One region of the Streptomyces sp. NPDC015127 genome, then DNA from elsewhere that is predicted to be linked to it. Evidence: riboswitches for the same ligand, from Rfam matches in the RefSeq annotation. Region 1 holds a riboswitch; the other holds the start of a gene.
What was found. A riboswitch is a leader RNA that binds a small molecule or an ion and turns the genes downstream of it on or off. The one in region 1 is predicted to bind glycine.
Positions count from the first base shown of each region.

Region 2: another riboswitch for glycine. It lies ahead of gcvP (aminomethyl-transferring glycine dehydrogenase); the one in region 1 lies ahead of gcvT (glycine cleavage system aminomethyltransferase GcvT).

Region 1 is NZ_JBIBVE010000008.1:52,646-60,111, forward strand. Features, by position in the region: gene ACF08N_RS17185 (ABC transporter substrate-binding protein) at 1-654, opposite strand, end outside; gene ACF08N_RS17190 (ABC transporter permease) at 786-1,784, opposite strand; gene ACF08N_RS17195 (enhanced serine sensitivity protein SseB C-terminal domain-containing protein) at 2,200-2,988, opposite strand; gene ACF08N_RS17200 (enhanced serine sensitivity protein SseB) at 3,108-3,887, opposite strand; gene ACF08N_RS17205 (AAA family ATPase) at 4,054-4,725, opposite strand; glycine riboswitch at 4,873-4,971, shown strand; gene gcvT (glycine cleavage system aminomethyltransferase GcvT) at 5,118-6,233, shown strand; gene gcvH (glycine cleavage system protein GcvH) at 6,292-6,666, shown strand; gene glyA (serine hydroxymethyltransferase) at 6,690-7,466, shown strand, end outside.
Region 2 is NZ_JBIBVE010000030.1:38,784-46,249, reverse strand. Features, by position in the region: gene ACF08N_RS34990 (bifunctional nuclease family protein) at 38-511, shown strand; gene ACF08N_RS34985 (MerR family transcriptional regulator) at 698-1,294, shown strand; gene ACF08N_RS34980 (DNA polymerase IV) at 1,389-2,900, shown strand; gene ACF08N_RS34975 (PRC-barrel domain-containing protein) at 3,032-3,436, opposite strand; glycine riboswitch at 3,552-3,649, shown strand; gene gcvP (aminomethyl-transferring glycine dehydrogenase) at 3,831-6,716, shown strand; gene ACF08N_RS34965 (DUF5999 family protein) at 6,798-7,004, opposite strand; gene ACF08N_RS34960 (hypothetical protein) at 7,309-7,466, opposite strand, start outside.

The DNA of each region.
Region 1 (7,466 bases):
GAGCATCTGCTCGAAGTCACCGTTGGGCGTCGCCAGGTTGAAGACGATGGTCTTGTCGTCCGGGGTCTGGATGGCCTTCAGGCCGAGCTTGTCCGGGGACGAGTCCTTGTAGGGGCCCTTGTACTCGCCCTTGGGGTCGAGGACCTGGCGCAGGTAGGACGGGCCGCCGGTGATGACGTCCGTGGCCCAGATGCGCTCGATGCCGTACTTGATGTCCTTGGAGGTGATCGGCGTGCCGTCCTCCCAGGTGATCCCGTCGCGCAGCTCGTACGTGTACGTCTTGCCGCCGTTGGTGACCTTGCCCATGCCCTTGGCGAGGTCCGGGACCAGCTCGGCGCCGGCCGGGCCCGGCTTCGGGGCGTAGGAGACCAGCTGGCGCGCGTAGAAGCGGGAGAAGTCCCAGGCCATGCCGTAGTACTGGCGCTGCGGGTCGGTGGAGTCGAAGTCCTGCTTGCCGATGAACTTCAGCGTGCCGCCCTTTTTGTCGGACGCGTTGGCGATGCCCTTGACCGCGGCGTTGTAGCCCGCGGCCTTTCCGCCGTTGCTCTTGTCCTTGGAACCACCGCCACCGCACGCCGCGGTGGCCGTGAGGGCGGCGACGACCAGCGCCGCGCCGGCGATCCGCCGGGTCCTCGACGAACGAAGGGGAGTCATTGTTCCTGCAACCTCCGGGTTAGCGCGGTTCTTGGCGGAACGCCGGGGAACCATCGGTGAGCCGCCTGACCTCTGTGGCAGGGGCACGTTCGGTTGTCTGCGGCCGGACGGCGCCGCGGGGTCGGTGGCTGTCAACGGGTGCCCTTGGGGTCCAGCGCGTCCCGCACGCCGTCGCCGAAGAGGTTGAAGGCCAGCACCGTCACGAAGATCGCCAGACCCGGTACGACCATGAAGGTCGGGTCGGACTGGTAGGTGTCCACCGCCGTGGAGAGCATCTGCCCCCAGGAGGCGGTCGGCGGCTTCACACCTGCCCCGAGGAAGCTGAGCGCCGCCTCGGTGAGGATGTTCGTGGGGATCATCAGGGTGGTGTAGACGGTGATCGGGGCGACCAGGTTGGGCAGCAGTTCCTTGAACAGCACGTACCGCCGGCCGGCGCCGAGGCTGCGGGCCGCCTCCACGTACTCCTTCTCCCGCAGCGACAGCGTCTGGCCGCGCACGATACGGCCCACATAGGGCCAGCCGAAGAAGCCGATGACGGCGACGAGGATGGCGATGCGGACGTTGCTGCCGGTCAGTCCGAGCAGGTCGTTGGGGAGCACCGAGACCAGGGAGATGATGAAGAGCAGCTGCGGGAAGGCCAGCAGCATGTCCATCACCCGGCTGATGACCGAGTCGACCCAGCCGCCGAAGTAGCCGGCGACGATGCCGAAGACGGTGCCGAGCATCACCGCGACGAGAGCGGCGAGGAACGCGACGAGCAGGGAGATCCGGGCGCCGTAGACGATCCGGCTGAAGACGTCGCGGCCGTTGCCGGGCTCAACTCCGAGGAGGAATTCGGAGCTGATGCCTCCGAAGGCTTCCTTGGGGGTTCCGAACAGCGGGTCGATCTGGTCCTGGTGGAACTCGTTCGGCGGGTGGCCCAGCAGGCTGACGATCAACGGCGCGAAGATCGCCACCAGTACGAGGAAGATGACGACGACGCCGCCGGCCAGGGCCAGCTTGTCCCGCTTGAGACGGGACCAGGCGATCTGTCGCAGTGACCGACCCTCGACCGACTTCTTGACTACATCCGCCGCGACACCGGCGGTCGCGTCCGCGTCCGTGGCGGTGTCGTGCAATGGTGCCGTCATCGTGGTGGGGACCCCTCTCGGCCGGAGGTGACCGGCCCGTACCCGCCGCTGTAGCGGCATTGTTCACAACATGTGGTGCACGTGGTGCTCTTGGTACGAGAAGTACGTGTGAAGCGCGCCGTACACGGGGGCGAATCTCCCCTTGCTGCGGGAGTCTTCAACGCCGTCGCGATCACCCGCCAGACCCGGCGGGGAATGTTTGCTCAAACGTGATGCATGACAGAGGGTTCCGTTATACGGACGGTGCCGACGGCTCAGCGGAACGCCATCCGCCTTCCAGCGGACAAAAGTTGAGAGAGTTTCACCAGGTGGACAACGCCGCTGCAAACGACCGAAGGGGCGGATGAGGGGATTCGCTCCTGGCAATCAAAGGCGGCCGTCGGGAAACTGCCGTGCAAACAGACAGCCGAAATGGTCAGCGGGCGCCGACCGGTGGGTACCCGTAGCCGCCGGCCGGCTGGGCGCCGCCGTGCGCCTCGCGGTCGTAGAAGGGCCGGGCGTTCGCCCGCATCCACATCGTCACCGGGTCGTACTCGTCGGACATCGCGACCGTGGAGACCGGCAGCCCGTCCGGGACCGCACCGATCGACTGCTGCATCATCGCCCGCGCCGCGTCGACCGCCTGCGCTCCGGTGTCGTACAGATCGAGCCCGATGGCGAGGTACGCGGCCCCCACCGCCGGCTGCACCCAGGCACGGCGCAGCGACCGCACGGCGGGCGTGCGGTGCGCGTTCTGCGTGAGCAGGGCGTAGAACTGGAGGATCTCGACGGCGGGGTCCGACAGCCGCAGCGGGCCCGCGGGCATCCGGTCGAGTCCGGTGGCGATACGGCGCAGATCCAGCCAGGGGATGCCCACACCGCCGCCCGGGGCGTGCGGATTGAGCCAGATGCCCCATCGCTCGGGGTACAGGGCGCGGGCGATGTCCCGGCCTGTGACGACCTCGTGGGCGCGGCTCCAGCCGGAGACGGCGAGCTCCTGGGGCGAGGTCACGCACGGCGCATAGCCGACGCCGTCGACCTCCATGTTCCCGTACTGCGCGTCGGGGGAGCCGGGGCGGCCGTGCCACAGCAGCATCCAGATCCGGCCGCCGGTGGGGTCGGCGAGGGCGTGCAGCAGTGCCTCGTACGCGTCGTAGTGCCCGGGAGTCACCTGGCGCAGCATGTGCTCGACCTGCCCGGTCGCCGCGGTGCCTGACGCGCTCACCCTGGATTCCGCCCCTCTTCGATCCGTACCCGTGCCCGAGTGGTCCGTCCCTGTGTCAGGGGACCTCCGGCCAGGTCATCAAACCAGCTTAAGCGGCCGTCCTGGCACCGGCTTGACTTCTACACGTGATGTCGTTGGTAGAAGGGGCGCACGCGCTCCAGCATCCAGTCGCCGACGGGGTCCTGCGCGACATCCAGAAGGACGAGGTTCACGGGCCACGGCACTTGGACACGGCCGAGGGCGCGGCCGAGCGCGTCCATGGGCGCGTCGCGGTCGGCACCCTCCCAGGAGGAGAGCTGGACGCCGACGAACAGGGTCGGCGCGTCGCCCTCGACGGAGGCGAGCGCCCGGCGCGCGGTGAGCACGACACCGACGGCCTCGAACTCGCCGGCCGCGGCGGCGAGGAAGTCGACGGGCTCCTCCTGCCAGTCCGGCTCGAAGAGCCGCACCCGGCCGCCGGACGCGGCCCCTCCCCCATAGCCTTCGGCATGGGAGGTACCTCCATGCGGCGTGCGCCCCACGCGGCACAGTTCGGCGACGGCGGGCGGCGGCAGGGGGGCGCCGACGGGGCCGCCCGGGTTCACGGCGATGCCGAGCTGCGGGGGCAGACCACGGGCGAACTCGCGGGCGGGGGCCACGGTGAACGACATGTGAGAACCCACGACGGCGAGGAACTGCTGCTCGGAGCTGAAGACGGGGACGTAGGCGGCGCCGTCGATCTCCATGGTGGGCAGGTCGAGGCCGGCGCTGTCTGGCCCGCCGCCGTTGGGAAGGGGAACCCAGACGCTGCTTCGCCCGAGCACCTCGACGATGCGGGCGCCGGCGGAGGGGGCGCCGAGGGATGCGGCGAGGACCTCCTCCAGCTCGTTCCCGGGCCAGCCGCGGTACGGATACTCCATGCGCTCGTCTCTTCCTCCCCGGGGCGGGACCCCGGCGCCTGCGTGGTCGCGGCGACGACGATAGTGGCCGGGGGGCGGGGCGCGCTGCGCGGGGGCCTTTCCCCACCCCGCCCTCCCCCTACGGCCTGGCGGCCGTAGGAGGAGATTGACGCGCGGGGGCCCGGGGTCAGGGGGCCGTGAAGCCCAGGACGCGCAGCGTGGCCGCCGCGTCGCGGTCCAGCAGGACCGCGGACGCGCAGCCGCGCGGCAGACGACCCGACTCCGCGTCGGCGATCAGGCGGCCCACCGCCCTGCGGTGGCGGGCGAAGGCGTACCCCGACACCCCGCGCCCCCGCTCGCGCTGGCCCTCGCGCGCCACCCGGGGCGGCACGTCCAGCAACACCAGATGCAGCGACGCCCCCCGGCGCCGCGCCTCCCGCGCCAGCCAGCGCCGCACCCACGCCTGCGTGCCGCAGTCGTGCACGACGACGCTCTCGCCCGAGCGCAGCGCGCGCCACAGGCCCGCGTAGTGCGCGATGCGCACGAAGGGGCGGTACACGGCGTACGGCAGAAGGCGGGGCGCCCGCGCGTCCCACCGGTCTCGGGTGTCCTGCGAGTCGATCCCGCGCCCGGTCACCGCGCGCTTCATCAGCGTCGTCTTCCCGCTGCCGGGCAGCCCGGAGACGACCACCACGTCACCGGCCGCGAACACCAGGGCGCGCGGGCTGTGGCCCGCCCGCTCCCGCAGGTCGCGCAGCACGGGTGCGGGCGCTCCGAGCAGGCCGTGGGCGGGGACGCCCTGCTGGACGGGCATCCCCGCGGCCGTGGCGGCGTATGCGCCGGACCGCTGCAACATCATCAGCCTCCCCCATGTCGGGTCATCCCACCCTTGCCCATGAAGTGTAAAGAATTGGTAATACGGGACAACCGACTTTGCCACGGTCCGCGCGTCCCACTCCTGCCGTAGGCGTGCAATGATGTGCGCGCCAACTGCATACCGGCCGCTTGAATCCGCGCGGGAGAGTCCCGGCCACCTGGTGTGGCGGGGCGCCGAAGGAGCAAGTTCCTCCCTTGAATCTCTCAGGCCCCGTACCGCGTGCGATGAGGCAGATCTGAAAAGCGAGTCGTTCGGACGGCTCCACCCAAGGTGCAAGCCGCGACCATCCATACGCACGGTCGCGGCGAACCTCTCAGGTTCCGATGACAGATGGGGAGGATTGTCCTCGCAGCCATGCCCTGGGAGCCATACCTATGAGCAATGCCCCTCGTCGTACCGCCCTCGATGCCCTGCATCGATCGCTGGGCGCGACCATGACCGATTTCGCCGGCTGGGACATGCCGCTGCGCTACGCCAGCGAGCGCGACGAGCACAACGCGGTCCGCACGACGGCCGGCCTCTTCGACCTCTCGCACATGGGCGAGATCACCGTCACGGGGCCGCAGGCCGTCGACCTGCTGAACTACGCGCTCGTCGGCAACATCGGCACGGTGGGCCCCGGCCGGGCCCGCTACACGATGATCTGCCAGGAGGACGGCGGCATCGTCGACGACCTGATCGTCTACCGCCTCGGCGAGACGGAGTACATGGTCGTCGCCAACGCCGGAAACGCGCAGATCGTGCTCGACGCGCTCACCGAGCGTGCGGCCGGTTTCGACGCACAGGTGCGCGACGACCGTGACGCGTACGCGCTGATCGCGGTCCAGGGCCCCGAGTCCCCCGGCATCCTCGCGTCGCTCACCGACGCCGACCTCGACGGCCTGAAGTACTACGCGGGCCTGCCGGGCACCGTCGCGGGCGTCCCGGCCCTCATCGCCCGTACGGGCTACACCGGCGAGGACGGCTTCGAGCTCTTCGTGGAGCCCCAGCACGCCGAGAAGCTGTGGCAGGCGCTGACCGAGGCGGGCGCCCCGGTCGGCCTGATCCCCTGTGGCCTGTCCTGCCGCGACACGCTGCGCCTGGAGGCGGGCATGCCGCTGTACGGGCACGAGCTGACCACGGCGCTCACCCCGTTCGACGCGGGCCTCGGCCGGGTCGTGAAGTTCGAGAAGGACGGCGACTTCGTCGGCCGCGAGGCGCTGACGGCCGCGGCCGAGCGCGCCGAGACGGCGCCGCCGCGCAAGCTCGTCGGCCTGATCGCCGAGGGCCGCCGCGTCCCGCGCGCCGGCATGGACGTGGTCGCCGACGGCAAGGTCATCGGCACGGTCACCTCGGGCGCGCCGAGCCCGACCATCGGCAAGCCGATCGCCATGGCGTACGTCGACGCCGCCCACGCCGCGCCGGGCACGCCGGGCGTGGGTGTCGACATCCGCGGCACGCACGAGCCGTACGAGGTCGTGGCGCTGCCGTTCTACAAGCGCCAGAAGTGATCGTCCGCACCCCCTCTTCGTTCACCACCACTCCCCCGCGTACAGGAGAATTCAGGTCATGAGCAACCCCCAGCAGCTGCGCTACAGCAAGGAGCACGAGTGGCTGTCGGCCGCCGAGGACGGCGTGTCGACGGTCGGCATCACGGAGCACGCGGCCAACGCGCTCGGCGACGTGGTGTACGTCCAGCTTCCCGAGGTGGGTGACACGGTGACCGCGGGCGAGACCTGCGGCGAGCTGGAGTCCACCAAGTCGGTCAGCGACCTGTACTCGCCGGTCAGCGGTGAGGTCACCGAGATCAACGAGGACGTCGTCAACGACCCGTCGCTCGTGAACTCGGCGCCCTTCGAGGGCGGTTGGCTCTTCAAGGTGCGCGTGGGCGAGGAGCCGAAGGACCTGCTCTCCGCCGACGAGTACACCGATTTCGCGGGCTGACCCAAGACCTTAGGGACCGAGTGATGTCGCTTCTCAACACCCCTCTTCATGAGCTGGACCCGGATGTCGCCGCCGCCGTCGACGCCGAGCTCCACCGTCAGCAGTCCACCCTCGAGATGATCGCGTCGGAGAACTTCGCCCCGGTCGCGGTCATGGAGGCCCAGGGCTCCGTCCTGACCAACAAGTACGCCGAGGGCTACCCCGGCCGCCGCTACTACGGCGGCTGCGAGCACGTCGACGTGGTCGAGCAGATCGCGATCGACCGCATCAAGGAGCTGTTCGGCGCCGAGCACGCCAACGTGCAGCCCCACTCCGGCGCGCAGGCCAACGCCGCCGCCATGTTCGCGCTGCTCAAGCCGGGCGACACGATCATGGGCCTCAACCTGGCCCACGGCGGTCACCTGACCCACGGCATGAAGATCAACTTCTCCGGCAAGCTCTACAACGTGGTCGCCTACCACGTCGACGACGCCACCGGCCAGGTCGACATGGCCGAGGTCGAGCGTCTGGCCAAGGAGTCCAAGCCGAAGCTGATCGTCGCCGGCTGGTCCGCCTACCCCCGTCAGCTGGACTTCGCCGCCTTCCGCCGCATCGCGGACGAGGTCGGCGCCTACCTGATGGTCGACATGGCGCACTTCGCGGGCCTCGTCGCCGCCGGGCTGCACCCGAACCCGGTCCCGCACGCCCACGTCGTGACCACCACCACCCACAAGACCCTCGGCGGCCCGCGCGGCGGTGTGATCCTGTGCACCGCCGAGCTGGCGAAGAAGATCAACTCCGCGGTCTTCCCCGGCCAGCAG
Region 2 (7,466 bases), on a different contig from region 1:
CTACCCAAACCTCGTCCGCACGTCCTAGGGTTGCTGTGTGAACGAGCTCGACGTTGTGGGTGTCCGGGTCGAAATGCCCTCGAACCAACCGATCGTGCTCCTGCGTGAAGTGGGAGGCGATCGGTACCTCCCCATCTGGATCGGACCGGGGGAGGCGACCGCGATCGCCTTCGCGCAGCAGGGCATGGCCCCCGCCAGGCCCCTGACGCACGACCTCTTCAAGGACGTCCTCGAGGCGGTTGGCCAGGAGCTCACCGAGGTCCGCATCACGGACCTGCGCGAGGGCGTGTTCTACGCGGAGCTGGTCTTCGCCAGCGGTGTCGAGGTGAGCGCCAGGCCGTCCGACGCCATAGCGCTCGCCCTGCGGACGGGGACCCCGATCTACGGCAGTGACGGTGTGCTCGACGACGCTGGGATCGCCATCCCGGACGAGCAGGAGGACGAGGTGGAGAAGTTCCGCGAGTTCCTCGATCAGATCTCGCCCGAGGACTTCGGTTCCAGCAGCCAGTGACGCCGTCGCGGCTGGTGAAACGGCCGGCCGTGCGGCAGCGGCACATTCGAGTAGCCTTTCCCCGGATCGGGGCACGAGAAACCACTCTCAGGGTGATTATCACTCGGCGTGCCGAGTGTGGCGATCGTTGACGCACCCCTGGTGACTCCCTACCTTCGAGGTGGCAGGTCAAGGACGGAGGTCGGCGTGAGAAGCAGCGGCGACAGTACGGCTGGGGGCGGCCCCGGAATCAGTCCGGTGGAAGGCGGGCCGTATCCGCTGCAGGACAGCGCGGGCGACCCCTCTGCGGACACCATCGGATACCGGGGACCGACCGCGTGCGCGGCGGCGGGGATCACCTATCGGCAGCTCGACTACTGGGCGCGGACGGGGCTGGTGGAGCCGAGTGTGCGGCCGGCGTACGGATCGGGCACCCAGCGGCTCTACAGCTTTCGGGACGTGGTCGTCCTCAAGATCGTCAAACGGTTCCTGGACACCGGTGTGGCGCTGCAGAACATCCGCGCCGCCGTCCAGCACCTGCGGGCCCGGGGGTTTCGTGACCTGGAGCGGATGACGCTGATGAGCGACGGGGCCACGGTGTACGAGTGCTCGTCGCCCGACGAGGTCGTCGACCTGCTCCAGGGCGGTCAGGGCGTCTTCGGGATCGCGGTGGGTGTCGTGTGGCGGGACGTGGAGGCCGCCCTTTCGCAGCTCCACGGCGAACGTATCGACACCGGCGAGACCCTGGTCGGCAACAACCCCGCGGACGAGCTGGCCCGGCGCAGGCGCGACCGGGCGGGCTGATCCGGATCAGTCGTCCGCGCGGCGGCGGGTGGAGGCCTGTCGCCTCGCCGTTCGGGCGGCGACGTTGTCAGTGGCGTAGGGCAGCATCGAGGGTGTGAGATCCGCGCCGACGATCCTGCATCTGGACATGGATGCCTTCTACGCCGCCGCCGAGCAGGCGGCGAAGCCTTCGTTGCGCGGGAAAGCCGTGGTGGTCGGCGGGCTGGGGCCGCGCGGAGTGGTCGCCACCGCGTCGTACGAGGCGAGGCGGTTCGGTGTGCACTCGGCGATGCCGATGGCGCAGGCCAGACGACTGGCGCCGAACGCCGCGTATCTGGTGCCGCGGTTCTCGCTCTACCGCTCGGTCAGCGAGCAGGTCATGGAGTTGCTGGGCCGGCTGTCGCCGCTCGTGGAGCCGCTCAGCCTGGACGAGGCGTTCGTCGACCTGGAGGCGGGCGGGGCCGCCGACGACTCGGCCTCGGCCCGTGCGACGGGGGAGCGCCTGCGGGCCGACATCCGGGCGGCGACCGGGCTGACCGGGTCCGTCGGCCTGGCCGGTTCCAAGATGCTGGCGAAGATCGCCTCCGAGCAGGCGAAACCCGATGGCCTGGTGCTGATAGAGCCGGGCACCGAGAGGGAGCTGCTCGCGCCGCTGCCGGTGCGGACGCTGCCCGGGGTGGGCCCGGCGACCGGGGAGCACCTCAGGCGCGCCGGGATGACCACGGTCGCCGATCTCGCGGAGGCCGGCGAGGACGAGCTCGTACGTCTGCTGGGCAGGGCGCACGGGGCCGCGCTGTTCCGGATGGCGCTCGGGCACGACGACCGGCCCGTGGTCGCCGAGCGGGACGCGAAGTCGGTCTCGGTGGAGGACACCTTCGACGTGGACCTGCACGACCGGGTGCGGGTCCGGATCGAGGTGGAGCGGCTTGCCGAGCGCTGCGTGCAGCGGCTGAGGGCGAGCGGGCACTCCGGCCGGACGATCGTCCTCAAGGTCCGGCGCTACGACTTCTCGACGCTGACGCGCTCCGAGACGCTCAGGGGGCCCACCGACGACCCGGCCGTGGTGCGGGAGGCGGCCGGCAGGCTGCTGGAGTCCGTGGACACGACGGGGGGCGTACGGCTGCTGGGGGTCGGGGTGACAGGGCTTGCCGACTACACGCAGGAGGACCTGTTCGCGCAGGCGGCGGCGGAGGAGGCCGCTGCCTCCGCCGCGTCAGCGGCCGCCCCCGGTGAACAGCCGGAGCCCGAGCGCGAGGCGGCGCCGACGGAGCCCGTACCCGCCGAGGCCGCCGCGCGGCACTGGTCCGCCGGGCAGGACGTCCGGCACGCCGTGTACGGAGCGGGCTGGGTGCAGGGGAGCGGGGTGGGGCGCGTGACCGTGCGCTTCGAGGAGCCGGGCTCGGCGCCGGGCCGGGTGCGCACGTTCCGTGTCGACGACGAGGACCTCCAGCCGTCGGATCCCCTGCCGCTCGTGCCGGCGTCGCCTCCTGGGGCGCAGGCGCCGGACGTGGCCGCCGCGGGCACGGCGGCAGGGAGGCCCGTCGACGAGCCCGCCCGGCACGTGCCGGCGGAGGGGAGCGCGTCCGTCCCGGGCGGGGACGGCCGGCCGGTGGCGCACGGCGACTGACGGGGGAGGGAGGTGCCGCAGGCGTCAGGGCCGCGCTCGGCATGGGCGTCCACGTGGCCGACAGTGGGCGGCCGCCGGTGCCCGGGCTGCCGGATCGGCGTGCCCGGAGAGCGACGGGCGAGGTGTCGGCCTCAGTCCTCCTGGCCCGCCACGCGGCCGAAGGAGCGGTCGCCGGAGCGGTCGCCGGGGCGGTCGCCGGCGGACGGGGCCGGGGCCGGGGGTGCGGAGAGGTCGAGGCCGTAGTGGTGGTAGAGCTGGAGTTCCTGCTCGGGGGAGAGATGGCGGCCGACACCGAAGTCGGGGGCGTCCTTGATCAGGGCGCGCTCGTAGGGGACATGGAGCGCGTTGTCGACGACCTCACTCGGCTCCAGGGGCACGAAGGCGTCCCGGCTGAACAGTCCCGTGCGTACGGCGGCCCACTCGGGCTCGCCCGTGGCGTCGTCCAGGTACACCTCGTCGACGGTCCCGATCTTGTGGCCGTCGCGGTCGAACGCCTTGCGGCCTATCAGGCTGCGCGGATCGATGTCGGTCTGCACGGGTCCCTCCACGTGGTCGCACCTGCTCTACAGTCACTACGAAAGGGCAGATCCCGGGTGTCGGCCACTCGAAGGATCGCCGAGGGAACGCGCTGGTACCCTGGCAATCGGCTGTTGACCCCGTGCGGGAGAGTCCACCGGTGATCCCACCGGCGGCGCCGAAGGAGCAAATCCTCCCCGGAATCTCTCAGGCCCCTGTACCGCACGGACGAGGTCACTCTGGAAAGCAGGGCGGGCGTCGGACGGCATCCGCTCTCACCGACGGTGAAAACCGGCGCGTCGTCCCATGGCGCCCGGTGAAGCTCTCAGGTTCGAGATGACAGAGGGGGAGGCCGTCCGGGCATCCGCGCCGTGATGCCCCTCGCAGGTCGTACATGACCAGGAGGCCTCCCACATGACCGCCAACCGCATTCCGCTCTCCCAGCTGGAGCGAGGCACCCCCTTCGAGCAGCGTCACATCGGGCCCGACGCCGCTGCTCAGGCCAAGATGCTCGCACAGGTGGGCTACGGATCGCTCGACGAGCTGACCGCCGCCGCGGTGCCGGATGTGATCAAGAGCGCCGAGGCGCTGAACCTCCCCGACGCCCGCACCGAGGCCGACGTCCTCGCCGAACTGCGTTCGCTCGCCGACCGCAACCAGGTGCTCGCGCCCATGATCGGCCTCGGCTACTACGGCACCTTCACGCCGCCGGTCATCCTGCGCAACGTCATGGAGAACCCTGCCTGGTACACCGCGTACACCCCGTACCAGCCGGAGATCTCCCAGGGACGGCTCGAGGCCCTGCTGAACTTCCAGACCGTCGTCGCCGACTTGACGGGCCTGCCGACATCCGGCGCCTCCCTCCTGGACGAGGGCACCGCGGCCGCCGAGGCCATGTCGCTCGCCCGCCGGGTCGGCAAGGTCAAGGGCGGCGTCTTCCTCGTCGACGCCGACGCCCTGCCGCAGACCGTCGCCGTGATCGAGACCCGTGCCGAGCCCACCGGCGTCGAGGTCGTCACCGCCGACCTCAGCGAGGGCATCCCGGCTGAGATCGCCGAGCGCGGCGTCTTCGGCGTGCTGCTCCAGTACCCCGGCGCCTCCGGTGCCGTGCGGGACCTGAAGCCGGTCGTCGAGCAGGCGCACGAGCTCGGCGCGATCGTCACGGTCGCCGCCGACCTGCTGGCCCTCACCCTGCTGACCTCGCCCGGCGAGCTCGGCGCGGACATCGCCGTCGGCACCACCCAGCGCTTCGGCGTCCCGATGGGCTTCGGCGGCCCGCACGCCGGTTACATGGCCGTGCGCGACAAGTTCGCCCGCAGCCTGCCCGGCCGCCTCGTCGGCGTCTCCGTCGACGCGGACGGCAACAAGGCCTACCGGCTCGCGCTCCAGACCCGTGAGCAGCACATCCGCCGCGAGAAGGCCACCAGCAACATCTGCACCGCTCAGGTGCTGCTCGCCGTGATGGCGGGCATGTATGCCGTCTACCACGGTCCCGACGGCCTGCGCGGCATCGCCGAGCGCACCCACCGCTACGCCACCGTCCTCGCCGACGGGCTGCGGGCCGGCGGTGTCGAGGTCGTGACCGGCACCTTCTTCGACACCCTCACCCTCCGCGTGCCCGGCAAGGCCGCCGACGTCGTCGCCGCCGCGCGAGAGGGCGGGGTCAACCTGCACCTCGTGGACGCCGACCACGTCTCCGTCGCCTGCGACGAGACCACCGGCCGCGAGCAGCTCACGGCCGTGTGGTCCGCGTTCGGCGTCGAGGGCGACATCGAGGCGCTGGACGCGGCGAGCACCGAAGGCCTGCCGGCCGCGCTGCTGCGCTCCGACGACTACCTGACCCACCCCGTCTTCCACCAGCACCGCTCCGAGACCGCGATGCTGCGCTACCTGCGCAAGCTCGCCGACCGCGACTACGCGCTGGACCGCGGCATGATCCCGCTCGGCTCCTGCACGATGAAGCTGAACGCGACGACGGAGATGGAGCCGGTCACCTGGCCGGAGTTCGGCCAGATGCACCCCTTCGCGCCCGTCGAGCAGGCCGAGGGCTATCTGACGCTCATCAACGAGCTGGAGGAACGTCTCTCCGAGGTCACCGGCTACGACAAGGTCTCGATCCAGCCCAACGCCGGTTCCCAGGGCGAGCTGGCCGGTCTGCTGGCCGTGCGCGCCTACCACCGCGCAGGCGGCGACGAGCAGCGCACCGTGTGCCTGATCCCGTCCTCCGCGCACGGCACCAACGCCGCCAGCGCCGTGATGGCCGGCATGAAGGTCGTGGTCGTGAAGACCGCCGACGACGGCGAGATCGACGTCGAGGACCTGCGCGCCAAGATCGAGCAGTACAGCGACGAGCTGTCCGTCCTGATGATCACCTACCCGTCGACGCACGGTGTGTTCGAGGAGCACGTCGCCGACATCTGCGCCCAGGTGCACGACGCCGGCGGCCAGGTCTACGTGGACGGTGCGAACCTCAACGCGCTCGTCGGTCTCGCCAAGCCGGGCAGGTTCGGCGGCGACGTCTCGCACCTGAACCTGCACAAGACCTTCTGCATCCCCCACGGCGGTGGCGGTCCGGGCGTCGGACCGGTCGGCGTGCGCGCGCATCTCGCGCCGTACCTGCCGAACCACCCGCTGCAGCCGACCGCGGGCCCCGAGACGGGCGTCGGCCCGATCTCGGCCGCGCCGTGGGGCTCGGCCGGCATCCTGCCGATCTCCTGGGCGTACGTCCGTCTGATGGGCGGCGAGGGCCTCAAGCGGGCCACGCAGGTCGCGGTGCTCGCGGCGAACTACATCGCCAAGCGCCTGGAGCCGCACTACCCGGTGCTCTACACCGGTCCTGCGGGTCTGGTCGCCCACGAGTGCATCGTCGACCTGCGGCCGCTGTCGAAGGCGACCGGTGTCAGCGTCGACGACATCGCCAAGCGCCTGATCGACTACGGCTTCCACGCGCCCACCATGTCGTTCCCGGTGGCCGGCACGCTGATGATCGAGCCGACGGAGAGCGAGGACCTGACCGAACTCGACCGCTTCTGCGACACGATGATCGCGATCCGCGCCGAGATCGAGAAGGTCGCGACGGGCGAGTGGCCCGCGGAGGACAACCCGCTGCGCAACGCCCCGCACACCGCGGGTGCGCTCGGCGGCGAGTGGAACCACGCCTACAGCCGTGACGAGGCCGTCTTCCCGGCCGGGGTGAACGCCGCGGACAAGTACTGGCCGCCGGTCCGCCGTATCGACGGCGCCTTCGGCGACCGCAACCTCGTCTGCTCCTGCCCGCCGCTGGACGAGTACGACAACTGACGTTCTCGGGGCTCGGCGCGCATGGATCGGGGCCGGTACGGAGAACTCTCCGGCCGGCCCCCGGTCGTATCGGTGACCGCGCTACGCGGCCGTGACCACCTGCCCGGTCTCACGCGGCCGGTGGGGGGCGATGATCTGCCCGTCGGGCAGCAGTTCGCCGGTGTCCTCGAAGAGGAGAACGCCGTTGCACAGAAGGCTCCAGCCCTGCTCCGGGTGGTGCGCCACCAGGCGTGCCGCCTCCCGGTCGGCTGAGTCGGGCGTGGGGCAGGCTGGCTGGTGCTGGCACATGGATGGGTTCTTTCGCTGCGATGTGGTGAGTGTCCTGCGGCTCGATGAGCTGTTCATGGCCGCCCCCGTATCTGTATCGGTCCGATCCCAGTGTTCCCCCACGGGCGTCGATCCGCAGGGATTTCACAGCAGCTCTTCCTACTGATTGATGACGCATCACCCGCGCGGACGGTTCAACGCAACTGGGCTGTCCTTTCGGGTGGTTCGCCATGGCCCGGCAGGACTAGTCAGGCCGGGCCCTGCGCCCGCTCGTCAGTACGCCCCGCGACCGGACGGTCGCGGGGCGTACTGACGTCGCGCGAGGTCAGGCGGCAGGTGAGTCGAACAGGGACTCCGGCGTCAGCCGCAGGGTCAGCACGGGCAGCAGATCGGCGACCTGGTGCGGCCGGTGGGCCGCGATGCCGGGCGGAGCCGGTGCGAGCGGCACCAGGACGTCGGTCGGCTGAAGGGTGCCGGCGGAGG